Regions from separate parts of the Micromonospora rhizosphaerae genome, predicted to be linked through region 1. Evidence: riboswitches for the same ligand, from Rfam matches in the RefSeq annotation. Region 1 holds a riboswitch; each other region holds the start of a gene.
What was found. Region 1 has a riboswitch for cyclic di-AMP ahead of GA0070624_RS04805 (C40 family peptidase). Riboswitches for the same ligand answer to the same signal wherever they lie in the genome.

Region 1 (3,200 bases):
CGACCGGGACCTCGTCAGCGAGATCAAGGCGGGCACGCTCGCGTTGGAACCCTTCGAACCCATGCTGGTGCAACCGTCCAGCATCGACGTACGCCTGGACAGGCTCTTCCGGGTCTTCAACAACCACCTCTACACGCACATCGACCCCGCCGTGCAGCAGGACGACCTGACCTCGATGGTCGAGGTGCCGGAGGGCGAAGCGTTCGTGCTGCACCCGGGCGAGTTCGTGCTCGCCTCGACGCTCGAGGTGATCTCGCTCGGCGACCAGCTCGCGGGTCGCTTGGAGGGCAAGTCCAGCCTGGGCCGGCTCGGGCTGCTCACCCATTCCACCGCCGGCTTCATCGACCCGGGCTTCTCCGGGCACGTCACGCTGGAGCTCTCCAACGTGGCGAACCTGCCGATCACCCTCTGGCCGGGGATGAAGATCGGCCAGCTCTGCATCTTCCGGCTCTCCTCGCCGGCCGAGCACCCGTACGGCTCCGCCATCTACGGGTCGCGCTACCAGGGGCAGCGCGGGCCGACACCGAGCCGCTCCTGGCAGAACTGGCGCACCTGGCCAACCCGCTGACCCCGGCACGCGTTAGCAGGGGCCCCTTCCTCGGCATGAGACGTTAAGAGGGGACCCCTGCTTGCACCTCAGCTCGGGTGGCCGTAGCTGTTGATCGGGCCGTCGTCGATGCGCTTCATCTTGATCGGCACGCCGGCCTGGGAGGCGTGCACCACCCAGCCGTTGCCGACGTACATCCCCACGTGGTGCAGGTCGCTGTAGTAGAAGACCAGGTCGCCGACGCGCAGGTCGGCCCGACTCACCCGGGCGGTCACCGCCCGCTGCTGCCGGGCGTTGTGCGGCAGTGAGACGCCGGCCTTGGCCCAGGCGGCCATGGTCAGGCCGGAGCAGTCGTACGAGTCCGGACCGTCGGCTCCCCAGACGTACGGCTTGCCGATCTGGGCGCAGGCGAACTTCGCCGCGATGCCGCCGGGGCCGGAGACGTATTCCGAGGGGCAGGGGGCGGGCCGCAGCGGACCGGCGCCGCCGCTGCCGTACACCTTGAGCCGGAGCTTCTGCAGCCGGTCGATCTCGGCGTTGATCTGCTTCTTCTTCGCCGCCAGCTGGGCCTCGGTGCGGGTGAGCTGGGCGATCATCTCGTCCAGCGGCTTCTTCTTGGCGGCCAGCTGGTTGCGCAGGTCGAGGACGTTCTGTACCTGCTGCTGCTGCCGGTGAGCGAACCGGTCGAGCAGTTCGAGGCCCGTGACCACGTCACTCGGCGACCGGCTGCCCAGCAGCGCGTTCACCGTCGAGACGCTCTCACCCTTGTACGCCTCGGCGGCGAGGCCACCGACCTGGCCCATGGCGAGGTCAACCTGAAGCTGCAGCGGCGCGATCTGCTTGGCGAGCACGTCCGCCTGCTTCCGCTTGCGGGCGAGGTCCTGACGTGCGGCGTTGTGCTGCTCGATGATCGGCTCGAGCTTGTTCCAGTCCTGGTCGATCTGGCGCTCGATCTCGGCGATCGACGGCTCGGCATGGGCCGCCGTGGCGCCGCCGGTCAGGATGACGGCGATGCCGGCCAGGGCGGCGAGGGCGGTGGTGAAGCGGGACCAGCATGAACGCGGCGCAGCCGCGACCCGGTCGATCGACCGGACCGACGGTGGCCACGGGGCATGATGTGCCACCGGGCTCCGTACTCCTTCTTCGCTGACCGCCTACCGGGTTAGCTGACGGGTTCGGGCGAGAAGGGAGCCGCCCTACCGCACTGCTGCGGATTCACCCCAGGTACCTGGGTCCCCGGCTCGCCCGGAGGCGACTCGGCGGTGTCGGACCGTCACCGCCCGGGTGGGCGGTGCTGCTACCGGTCGACGATGAATCAGAGTAGAGACGGTCGTTATCGATCCGCAACTCGCGACGCCATGACACTCCGTACGCACTTTCCACGCCCTCTGAAGGTTTCCTTCACGCAACATCATTAACCGGTAAGCTATTGACCGGAACGGGAACCTGGACGACGTACAGATCCTGCCGGCCTCGGTGGGCGCGCCGCAGTAGTCACCGGTCCACAGGACGAAGGCCCCCGGTCGAGCGACCGGGGGCCTTCATCGTCGTGGCGGCCGGGATCAGGTGACGCGGCGGAAGCCGGCCACCGGCATGTAACTGATCTTCGACACCTGGACCGGCTTGCCGGTCCGGGGCGCGTGCACCATCAGGCCGTTGCCCAGATAGAGGCCCATGTGGTGCAGGTCGCTGTAGAAGAACACCAGGTCACCCGGACGGGCGTCGGAGCGGGAGACGGCCCGCCCCTCGTTCCACTGGTCGCCGGTGTGGTGCGTCAGGTAGATGCCGGCCGCCTTGTAGGCGTACTGGGTGAGGCCGGAGCAGTCGAACGAGTCCGGGCCGTCGGCACCCCAGACGTACGGGTCGCCGACCTGGGCGCAGGCGGTCCTGATCGCGATCCGCGCGGCGGAGCTGACCACGCCGTCGATGGCGGGGCAGCCCTCGACCCGCACCGAGGTCTTCGGCAGCATGGCGGTCAGCCGCTTGATCTCGGCGTTGATCGCGTTCTTCTTCGCCGCCAGCTCGGCCTGCTGCTTCTTCTGGGTGGCGATCAGCTCGTCCAGCTTCCGCTTCTGCCGGTTGTACTTGTCGCGGATGGCGAGCACGCCGGCGACCTGCTTGTGCTGCTCGGCCGCGAGCCGGTCGAGCATGGTGAGCTGCTCGGCGAGCGTGCCGGGCCTGGTGGTCACCAGCAGGGCGCCGATCTCCTGCGACGGGCCATCCTTGTAGTAGTGGGCGGCGATGTCGCCGACCCGGTTCAGGGCGAGCGCCGACTCCAGCTCGAGGGGCGCGATCTTCTTCTGCAGGTCCGCCGACCTCTTCTGGTTGGCCTTGAGCTGGGCGCGGATCTTGTTGTAGTCCTCGATGGTGGGCTCGAGCTTCTCCCACTGCTTGTCGATCATCGCGTCGATCTCGTCCACCGAGGGCGCTGCGTGCGCCGGAGCGGCCACGAGCCCGGCACCGACCGCGACGGCCGCGACCAGGGTGAGCAGACGATGTACGACCCGGCGCACACCGACCGGTCGGACGCGCGGCTGACTCGGGGCGTGACGATGGAGGGGCATGGTTGCCACCGGCACCGACTCCTTTGCAACCGACCGCGGGCGCCTCGAGAGAGGGAAGGTCGAGGCAGACGACCCACAGCGGTCGGTGC
Region 2 (3,200 bases), 470 kb from region 1:
GGTGCAGGCCGCCCGGGAGGCGGTGGCCACCGGCACGCCCCCCGCCGGTCACCTTGGGGCGGTGGTGGACGCTGTCGTGCCCAGCCTGCGCCGGGCGGCCGAGGAGGGCGTCGAGGAGATCGACGGCATCGTCGACATCCACATCGCCCAGACCGTCGAGGCGTTGCTGGCCAACTCCACCGTGCTCGCCGAGCAGGTGGCCGCCGGGCGGTGCGCGGTGGTCGGCATGTCGTACCGGCTCAGCGCCGGCGAGGTGCGGACGGTGGCCACCGTGCCGGCCGGCGGCCGGACCGCGACGCTGCCCGGCCCGGCCGCGCCGGCCGACCGATCCGCCGCCGTCGCCGGCTGACCGCGGCCACCACACCCCCGGACGGACGAGGGGCCGTCCCGCGCGTCGGCGGGACGGCCCCTCGATCGGGTACGCCGTCGGTCAGAGCATCGACACGTGCACGTGGTCCGTGTGGTTCGACGGCCCGCTGTACGACCTCCAGCCGGTCGCCGGGAACCAGATCTGCCGATTCCAGATCACGTAGTAGACGCCGAGCCGGTCCGCGTTGCGGATCACGAAGGCGGCGAGGTTGTTGCCGTACATGCGCGTGTCGTTGTTGTGCCAGGGGGCGAACCCGCTCTTCTGCAACGACCAGTCGCAGGCGCGACCCTTCGGGTGCTCCCAGGGGCCACTGGGCCGGTAACAGCCGGCGAAGCGGTTGAAGCCGACCCGCCTGACCTCCTTGTACATGTGCAGCGTGCGCGGGGTGACGCAGCCGGAGGTGGTGGGGTCGTTCTCGCTGCACGACTGGGGACGCCAGTCCCCGTCGGCCGTCCGGCCGGGGCCGATCCGGGCGACCGGCGAAGTGGCCGAGACCAGGCCGCCGGTGAAGCCCAGCCCGCCGACCAGGGCGAGGGACTTCTCCGCGTCGCGCTTCTTGCGGGCCATCTCGTTGGTCAGCTTCTGCTGCTCGCGCAGCTCGGCCTCGACCGCCAGCTTGGCCTGCTCGGCGCGCCGCTTGGCCGCGTTCACCTCGGCGAGCTTCTGTGCGTTGACCATGTTCAGCTCGTCGAGCGCGGCCGCGCGCAGGACGAACGAGTCCGGGGTGTTGCTCTCCAGCAGCATGGTCACCGGCCCGATCCGGCCGGTCCGGTAGGACTGCGCCGCGATCTGGTTGACCTGCGGGCGGAGGGCCTCCAGCTGGTTCTGCGCCGCGTTCACCTCGAGCGCCAGCTGGAGCTGGCGCTGCTTGGACTTCGCCAGCTTCGCCTTGGCTTGGACGTAGCCGCGGTTGGCGGCCTCGATGACGTCGGTGATCAGTGGAGGGTCGTTGTCCTCCCCGTGCCCGGAGGGGGTGGGGGTCGAGGGCGCCGCGGTCGCCGGGGTGGGGCCGGTGACGATGGCGAACGCGGTGAGCACTGCCACCACGGGTGTCAACCAGCGGCGCAGGGGTGGCGTCACAGTGTTCCCTTCCGTCGACCGCCGACCGGGTTAGCTGCCGGGTTCGGGACGGAAGTGGCCCCTACCGCTGGCGCGGATTCACCCCAGGTACCTGGTTCCCCGGCTCGCCGTGCGGCGATTGGGCGGCGGCACCGCAGGCGCCGCTGCGCGCCTTCGGCGGTGACCGGCAGCGAGGTTACCCGAGAGTCCTCCCCGCGAGCTACGTCGGGAAGCCGACCAAAGGCGTGATTTCGCCATGGTGCTTCGTGACCGGCGTCGCGTTCGACCTGAGCGGTCACGCTGCGGAGTGTCACCATGCGACGTCCGTGCTCGTTTCCGGTCCGGGCCACCGGGCGGGGGCGGGCGGGGGCGGGTTTCCTGCCCGGCCGCTGAGCGCTTCCAGCGCGTCGTCCCGGTCCGCAGGGGGCCGGGAGGTCGGCGCCGTCGGCCGGTCGGCCACGACCCCGCCCCGACCGGCGGTGGTCACCAGGGCGGCCAGACCGGTGGTGAGCGGTACGGCGGCGATCAGTCCGAGGGTGGCCACGGCGCTCCGGACGATCTCCTGGGCCATGAACTCGGTGGTGAGGATCTCGCTCACCGCGCGCGAGTCGGCGACGAGCAGGAGCAGCAGGGGGAGCGAGGCGCCCGCGTACGCGAGCACGATGGTGTTGACCGTGGAGGCGATGTGTGCCCGGCCGACGCGGGTGGCCGCCCGGTAGAGCTGCACCCGGGACAGCCCCGGGTTCGCGTGCGCCAGCTCGGTGACGGTGGCCGCCTGGGTGACCGTCACGTCGTCCAGCACGCCGAGCGAACCGATGATGATCCCGGCCAGCAGGAGCCCGTGCAGGTCGACGTCGCGCTGGAACATCGACAGCGTGGTGGCGTCCTCGCTGCCGAACCCGGTCAGGTGGGTGGCGGCGGTGGCCAGGGTGCCGAGGACCCCGGTCAGCACCAGGCTGCCCAGGGTACCGAGGACCGCCACCGAGGTCTGCGCGGTGATCCCGTGGGTCAGGTAGAGCACCACGAACATGATCAGCGCCGAGCCGACGATCGCCACCAGCAGCGGCGGTTGCCCGGCGCCGATACCCGGCAACACGAAGCCCAGCAGGATGGCGAAGCTCGCGGCCAGGCCGGCCAGCGCGGCCAGCCCGCGCCAGCGGCCGAACGCGACGATGGCGACGGCGAAGAGCGCGGCCAGCCAGAACAGCTGCTTGCCTCGCTGGTGCTCGGCGATGTTGTAGCTCTTCGCCGCGGGGTCGGCCGGGTCGACCAGCTCCACCAGGATGATCTTGTCGCCGACCTGCACGGTGGGCGCGCCGGGGCCGGCGGGGACGGGGGCCTCCACCTGGCGGCCGGCGTCCGGGCCCTGCTCGACCTTGACGGTGACCGTCCCGCAGGGCCCCCGCGACCCGCCCGGGGTGCCCTCGGGCACCTCCGCCGCGGGCGGGCAGGGCTCGGTCAGCACCCGGGTGACCGTGCCGTGGTAGCGGGGCACGTCGGGGCCCTGCTCCGGCTCCGGGGTGTCCCGAGGCCAGAGCACCAGCGTGGCCAGCACGGTGATCACGAACAGCGGGACCACGGTCGCGAGGAGGATCCGTCGTACCCGGGGTGGGGCGGACGGAGCGGGACGGGAATGGTCGGCGCCCAAGGTGAGTCTCCCAACGATTCTCAGGCGGGTACGTGTCACCGGGCCGGTCGGTTCACCGGGCCGGGAGGCGCCGCGGTGAGGCGGTGGCCGGAGGGTCGTCGCCGGAATGGTAGCGAGCACGGC
Region 3 (3,200 bases), 1.9 Mb from region 1:
TTCCCTCGGCGCCACCGCGCTGCCCGTCGGCCCGGCGGCGTCCGGGCACGCCGAGCGGGCCGCCGCTGCCAGGCCGGCCGTCGCCGACGCGCCGGCCGACCACGCGTCGCCGGCCTCCCGGCTCGCCGCGCCCACGCCGCGGTCGGACGCCTCCGTCGACGTCGCCGCCACCACCGACGCGTCGGCCCCTCCGGCCGGCAGCTCCGTCCCCGCGATCGCCCGCCCGGTCGTGGTCCCGGTCACCCGGCACCGCGCCCTCGTCGGTCTCGCCCCGGCCACCCTCGGCTCCCGCGCCCCGCCGGCCGGCTGACCGACACCGCGGCCACCCTCGGCTCCCGCGCCGGCCAGCTGACCGACACCGCCGGTCGGCGGCGTCCCGGCCCTGCTGCCCGCGGCGACGGCCCGCAACTCACCACCGACCTCACCCCGCACCCGGCCGACGGCGGCCCCGCGGCGCCCGGTCGCGCCCACCCCGTCGGGTCGTGCGGACCACTCCACCACATCCGCTTCCGTGAGGTGCCGATCATGCAGACCGTTCTCTACCAGTTTCTGATCGAGGTCCCGCGGGCCGCCCTCATCTGGTCGGGCCTGCTCGTGCTGGCCGTGGCCGTGCTCGCCGGGCTGGTGGCCCGCCCGGAGCGGGAGGCTCCACCCGACGCTGAGCCCGCCCCGGCTGCGGCGGAGGAGGCACAGCTCGCCGACCTGCGCCGGTACGCCGACGAGGTGGCGGTGGCCGCCGCCGGCGCCGCGCAGACCGCCCGTCGACGGCGGGAGCAGTGGCTGGCCGTCCAGGCGGACGTCGACCGGGCCTGGCAGGCGTACGACGAGGCCGAGGATGCCGTCCGGCGGCTCGCCGGCGCCGCCGTGCTGCCCGCTCCACGTACCCCGCGCACCCCGGCCGAGTACGCGGCCCGGGAGCGGTGGCTGCACCACGCCGCGATGGCGGCGCACTGGCGGGGCGAGTTGACGGCGCGGCAACTTGCCGACGTCTTCGCGCACCGGAACGGGTGGGACCCGCGCCGGCATCCGGCCGAGCAGGAGATCGTCCTGGCCCGGGCGGTACGCGACGGGAGGCTGGCCGGCTATCGGGCGGCGGCCGAACGGGAGCGGCGGGCCTGGCGGGACGCCGACCTGGCCGCCGAGGCGGCCCGGGCACTGGCCGTCGAGGCGTACGCCGCGGCGCAGCGGCTGCGCCCCGGCCATGCCCCGGTACGCCGATCGGCGGCGCCGGCCCTGGCCCCGATCGCCCCGGCGGGGGCGCGGACGGCCCGCTGGCGTCCGGCGCGGGTTGGCTGAATTGTGATGTGAATCTGGTGAGCCCGGTCACGCAAACACCGAAACGGTCATCTGGATCAGGTCGGGTGATTGACCCCCGCAATTGCGGGCCGGTCGCCACCGGATGTCCGATTGTCGCCCGGCGGTCCCGTCATAACTGCTTGTCCCATTGAGTGACGTCAGTGACGGGCTGTTCCGGTCAGAGTAATGATGTTCGAGGTTTACGCAGGTGGGGGTGCTTGTTTGGGGCCGTGCCCGCCGGTAGTGTCTGCGCGTCCGGTGCGGTTTCCGATCGCAACAGGCGACGCCGCGCCGACCCGCTCAATCGTGACCATCACGAACCGGGGACCCAGTGCACGTCCGGGGTGAATCCGCGAGCCACGGCCCGCGGTAGGGCGACTTCCCGCCCGAATCCGTCAGCTAACCCGGTAGGCGGTGTCGGAAGGAGTTCCATCTCGTGCAGCCTGGTCCCGCCCCTCGGTCGTCCCCCCGCCTCCACGGCGCCGCGGTGCCGTCGCTCGCCCGCTCGGCGAGCTGATTCCGGCACCCGCCCCGATGCCCGGCTGACCGGGCGCCCCCGTTCCCCGCGGCCCACCCCCGCCCACGACCATCGTCGCGCGTGAGCTTCTCCGCGCGCCGGGCCGGCGTGTGCCGCTCCAGCTCGTGGAGGATCACGTGAAGCACCGCCGTAAGCAGCAGTTGCGCGCTCTCGCCGCCAAGCGCCCCTACCAGATCGTCGCCGGCTCCGCCGCCGCGCTCGTGCTGGCCTCCGGCGCCGGCGCCCTGCTCGCCCATTCCGACGACGCACCCGTCCGCCAGGAGAGCGCCGCCGCCGTGGCCGAGCTGGCCCCCCGGCTGGGTGACGTCGCCACCCGCGGCCAGGCCCGGATCGGCGCGTCCCCGTCGAGCGCCTCGCCGTCGGCGAGCGCCACCTCGGCCAAGCCCGACCCGGACCTGACCCGCAAGGCCGCGCCGAAGCCGCCGTCGACCAAGGTCCTCGACTACAACTACGAGGCGCAGACCGCCTACTGGAACTGCGGCCCGGCCGCGGTGCGCAACGCGCTCAGCGCGAGCGGCGTCGAGACCACCCAGGACGCGATGGTCGCCCCGCTGGGCGCCACCGTGAACGGCACCAACTCGGCCGAGGACACCACCCGGGGGCTCAACCAGATGGTCAAGGGGAGTCCGTACAAGACCCACGAAATCCCGGGCCAGGCCGCGACGCCGGCGCAGATGGACCAGCTCCAGGCCGACGTCGTCAACGCGATCACCGACGGCCGCGGCGTCGTGGTGAACATCGCCGGCTCCGCCACCGACACCGACGGCGGCTGGCACTCGTTCCCGGGCGGCCACTACATCGCGGTGGTCGGCTACAAGGACGACGGCCGGACCGTGCGGATCGCCGACTCGGCCAACCCGTCGTACCCGTCGTACTGGATCACCACCATCAACCTGGCGAACTGGGCGGCCACCCGCGGCTACTCCGCCTGATCACCTGCACTGACCGTCGGGCGCCGGCTCCATCGGGAGCCGGCGCCCGACGTCGTTGCGGGCCCAACGCCGTCCGCGCTCTCGCGGATGATGTCCGACCGATGGCAGACTGCGGCCATGGCCGATGAGACGGGTACCCGCCACCTGTTGCTGCTGCACGGCATGGGCGCCACCGGCGAGGTGTGGCTGCCCTGGGCGCCGCTGCTGGAGCACCGGTGGCCGGGCCGGTGGCTCGCCCCCGACCTGGCCGGCCACGGCTGGTCGCCGCCGCTGCCGGCGTACTCCTTCGAGGGCCTGGCCCGGCGGGTGGTGGCGAGCCTGGGGCCGGTCGCCGAGCGGCTCGGGCCGCGGGACCGACTCGTGGTGCTGGGGCACTCGCTCGGCGGGGTGGTGGCGCTGGCGCTGGCCGCGCGGAGCGTCGGCCTGCCGGTGGA
Region 4 (3,200 bases), 5.5 Mb from region 1:
GAACATAGATTGGATCGGGCCCGGGCGAAGGACGGAGGGTGTGGGCGTGGGCGCAGGTCATGGGCACCACGGCTCGGTCACCAACGCCGCACAGCGCCACCGTGGCCGGCTCTGGGGCGCCTTCGGGCTGCTCACCGCCCTGATGCTGGTCGAGGCAGCGACCGCGTTCGCGACCGGCTCGCTGGCCCTGCTCTCCGACGCCGGGCACATGTTCACCGACGTGCTGGGCATCGGCATGGCGCTCGCCGCGATCACCGCGACCCGGCGCGCCGACACCGACCCCCAGCGCACCTTCGGGCTCTACCGACTGGAGGTGCTGGCCGCGCTGGCCAACGCGGTGCTGCTCGGCGGCGTCGCGGTCTACGTGCTGATCGAGGCGGTACGCCGGTTCGGTCAGCCACCGGAGGTGCTGGCCGGGCCGATGCTCGCGGTGGCGCTGCTCGGCCTGCTGGCCAACCTCGCCGCCTTCGCCCTGCTGCGCGGCGGCGCGCAGGTGAGCATCAACCTGCGCGGGGCCTACCTGGAGGTGCTGGGCGACCTGCTCGGCTCGCTCGGGGTGATCGCCGCGGCGCTGATCATCGCGCTCACCGACTGGTGGTGGGTCGACCCGCTGGTGGCCGTTGCGATCGGGCTGTTCATCCTGCCCCGCACCTGGCGGCTGGGGCGGGCCGCCGTCCGCATCCTGGTGCAGGCCGCCCCGGAGCACCTCCAGGTGACCGCGGTGCACGACCGGCTGGCCGCGGTGCCCGGCGTCGCCGAGGTGCACGACCTGCACGTCTGGACGCTGACCTCCGGGATGGAGGTGGCCTCGGCCCACCTCACCATCGCTCCCGGGGCGGATCTGGGCGAGGTGCTGGCCGCCGCGCGGACGGCCCTGCACGAGGACTTCCAGATCGATCACGCCACGTTGCAGATCGAGCCCGGAGCGTCGCCCGGGTCCTGTAGCGCCGTCGAGTGGTAATTAGGGCAAACTTAAATCTGCGTGGTTGTTGTCCATCAATGCCGGTTTCGTCCGGTCTCGCGCCGGTAGGCTCGGTCGCGGCCTCCGCCGAGCGGCGCCCTCCGGCGCCTGCGGTGGCCGTCGCCTAATCGCCCGCCTGCGGCGAGCCGGGGAACCACGTTCGTGGGGTGCATCCGCCTCAGCGCGGTAGGGATCTTCCGTCCCGAACCCGTCAGCTAACCCGGTCGGCGGCTGACGGAAGGACACCTGAATGCCATCAGTGGCACCCGTACGACGGACGGCCGCCCGATTGGCGGCCCTGCTCGTCGCGGCGCTCGCCCTCGGCGTCGCAGCCGCGCCGGTCGGCACCGCCGTGGCGGCTCCCCCGACCGGCCTGCTCGCCCCCGCTCCCGGTGGCGACGACGAGGGCGGCACCCCGGAGCTGCGGGCCCAGCTCGAGGCGGCCAGCAAGGGCTGGCTGGAGGCGAAGGCGGCGTTGGCCCGCTCGGTCAGCCGGCAGCAGCAGCTCACCGGCCAGCTCAAGACGATCGAGGCCGAGCTGAACGTCCGGGCCGCCAAGGTCGGTGAGATCGCCGGGGTCGCGTACCGGACCGGGCGGCTCAGCGCGGCGTCGGCCCTGCTCAACAGCGCCACGCCGGAAGGCTTCATGGACCGCGCGGCCGCGCTGGACCAGGTCGCCGCCAACGAGGACCGAGCGCTGCGCGACCTGGTCGAGACCCGGGACCAGGCCACCCGGACCCGGACCGCGCTGAACGTCGAGATCCAGCAACAGCGCAAGCAGGTCGCCGTGATGGCCAAGCGCAAGCAGCAGGCCGAACGCGCGCTGCAGGTGGCCAACAACCGGGCCGCCGGCGGCGCCACCCGGGGTACGTCCACCGCCAACGCCGATCCGGCCCCGCGCAACGCCGACGGCTCCTGGCCGCCGGAGTCGTGCAGCGTGAACGACCCGACCCCGGCGGACGGCTGCATCACCCCGCGCATGCTGCACGCGCTGCAGGAGGCCAAGGCGGCGGGCTTCACCCGGTACGTCTCCTGCTACCGACCGAGCGGGTCGGGCGAGCACCCGAAGGGCAGGGCCTGCGACTTCGCGGCGCAGCAGGACGGCTTCGGCGGAGTGGCCTCCGGCGGCGACCGGACCTACGGTGACAACCTGGCGGCGTACTTCGTCCGCAACGCCGACCCGCTGGCCGTGCTCTACGTGATCTGGTTCAAGCAGATCTGGCTGCCGAGCAGCGGGTGGAAGGCGTACAGCGGCGGCAACGGCGACCCGTCCAGCGACCACACCAACCACGTGCACGTCTCGGTCTACTGACCCCCGCGTCGGTGGCCCGCCCGATCCGGCAGGCCACCCGACACGGACTACGCCCCTGGACGTACGCGGGATGTCGCCGCCGGTGCCACGACGCGGCGGTGTCGGCGGACGAGCATCGGGGTCATGAGCCGACTCTCCCCCGCCGCCCGCAAGGCCCTGCTGACCCTGCACCTGGTCACCTCGCTCGGCTGGCTCGGCGCGGACCTGGTGCTGCTCACCCTGGGCATCGTCGGGCTGCGCGGCGCCGATCCCGCGGTGGTCTACCCGGCGGCGGGACTCGTCGTCACCTACCTCTTCGCGCCGCTGAGCGTGGTGGTCTGGCTGGTCGGGGTGGCGACCGCGCTGCTCACCCCGTGGGGGCTGCTGCGTTGGCGTTGGGTGCTGGTCAAACTCGTGCTCACCACCGTCATGCTCGGCCTGGTCCTGCTGCTGCTGATGCCGACCGTGCGTGGGCTCGGCGAGCTGGGTCCGGCGGTGACCACCCGCGACCGGCTCGACCTGGTGATCCCGCCGATGGTCTCCACCAGCGTGCTGATCGTGGCCACCGTGCTCTCCACCTACAAGCCGTGGGGTCGCCGCCGGGTCCGGGCCGGTGGGAACCGGCGGCCCGTGGCCGCGGGTCGGCCCTGAGCGACCACCGCCGGCTCAGCTCGCGGCGTCCGGGCCGCGCTCGAGGGCCGCGCCGAGCCGGGTGGCGAGCCCCAGATGGGCGGCCCGGGCCTGCCGGAAGGCGTACCCGAACAGGGGCGCCGGTGCGGAGAGGGTGATCTCGACGTCGATCCGGACCACGCCGGCCGGCTCGTCCTTGAACCGGGTGTGGTTGCGCACGGTGGTGGCGGGCCACTGCCGGGCCACGGTCACCACCTCGTCCTCGGTCGCGATCAGCACGTCGGCCTGGTAGGTGACCGGGAAGCGCAGCGGCCCGAC

Region 2: another riboswitch for cyclic di-AMP. It lies ahead of GA0070624_RS07095 (coiled-coil domain-containing protein); the one in region 1 lies ahead of GA0070624_RS04805 (C40 family peptidase).
Region 3: another riboswitch for cyclic di-AMP. It lies ahead of GA0070624_RS13870 (C39 family peptidase); the one in region 1 lies ahead of GA0070624_RS04805 (C40 family peptidase).
Region 4: another riboswitch for cyclic di-AMP. It lies ahead of GA0070624_RS30385 (coiled-coil domain-containing protein); the one in region 1 lies ahead of GA0070624_RS04805 (C40 family peptidase).

What each region holds. Positions count from the first base shown of each region.
Region 1 is NZ_FMHV01000002.1:989,055-992,254, reverse strand. It holds gene dcd (dCTP deaminase) at 1-568, shown strand, start outside; gene GA0070624_RS04805 (C40 family peptidase) at 637-1,671, opposite strand; cyclic di-AMP (ydaO/yuaA leader) riboswitch at 1,684-1,819, opposite strand; gene GA0070624_RS04800 (C40 family peptidase) at 2,110-3,126, opposite strand.
Region 2 is NZ_FMHV01000002.1:1,455,232-1,458,431, forward strand. It holds gene GA0070624_RS07090 (carbonic anhydrase) at 1-349, shown strand, start outside; gene GA0070624_RS07095 (coiled-coil domain-containing protein) at 431-1,450, opposite strand; cyclic di-AMP (ydaO/yuaA leader) riboswitch at 1,455-1,585, opposite strand; gene GA0070624_RS07100 (YibE/F family protein) at 1,740-3,077, opposite strand.
Region 3 is NZ_FMHV01000002.1:2,868,687-2,871,886, forward strand. It holds gene GA0070624_RS13860 (hypothetical protein) at 1-310, shown strand, start outside; gene GA0070624_RS13865 (hypothetical protein) at 523-1,296, shown strand; cyclic di-AMP (ydaO/yuaA leader) riboswitch at 1,584-1,725, shown strand; gene GA0070624_RS13870 (C39 family peptidase) at 1,939-2,766, shown strand; gene GA0070624_RS13875 (alpha/beta fold hydrolase) at 2,884-3,200, shown strand, end outside.
Region 4 is NZ_FMHV01000002.1:6,466,272-6,469,471, forward strand. It holds gene GA0070624_RS30380 (cation diffusion facilitator family transporter) at 47-961, shown strand; cyclic di-AMP (ydaO/yuaA leader) riboswitch at 1,073-1,207, shown strand; gene GA0070624_RS30385 (coiled-coil domain-containing protein) at 1,212-2,273, shown strand; gene GA0070624_RS30390 (hypothetical protein) at 2,397-2,903, shown strand; gene GA0070624_RS30395 (SRPBCC family protein) at 2,919-3,200, opposite strand, start outside.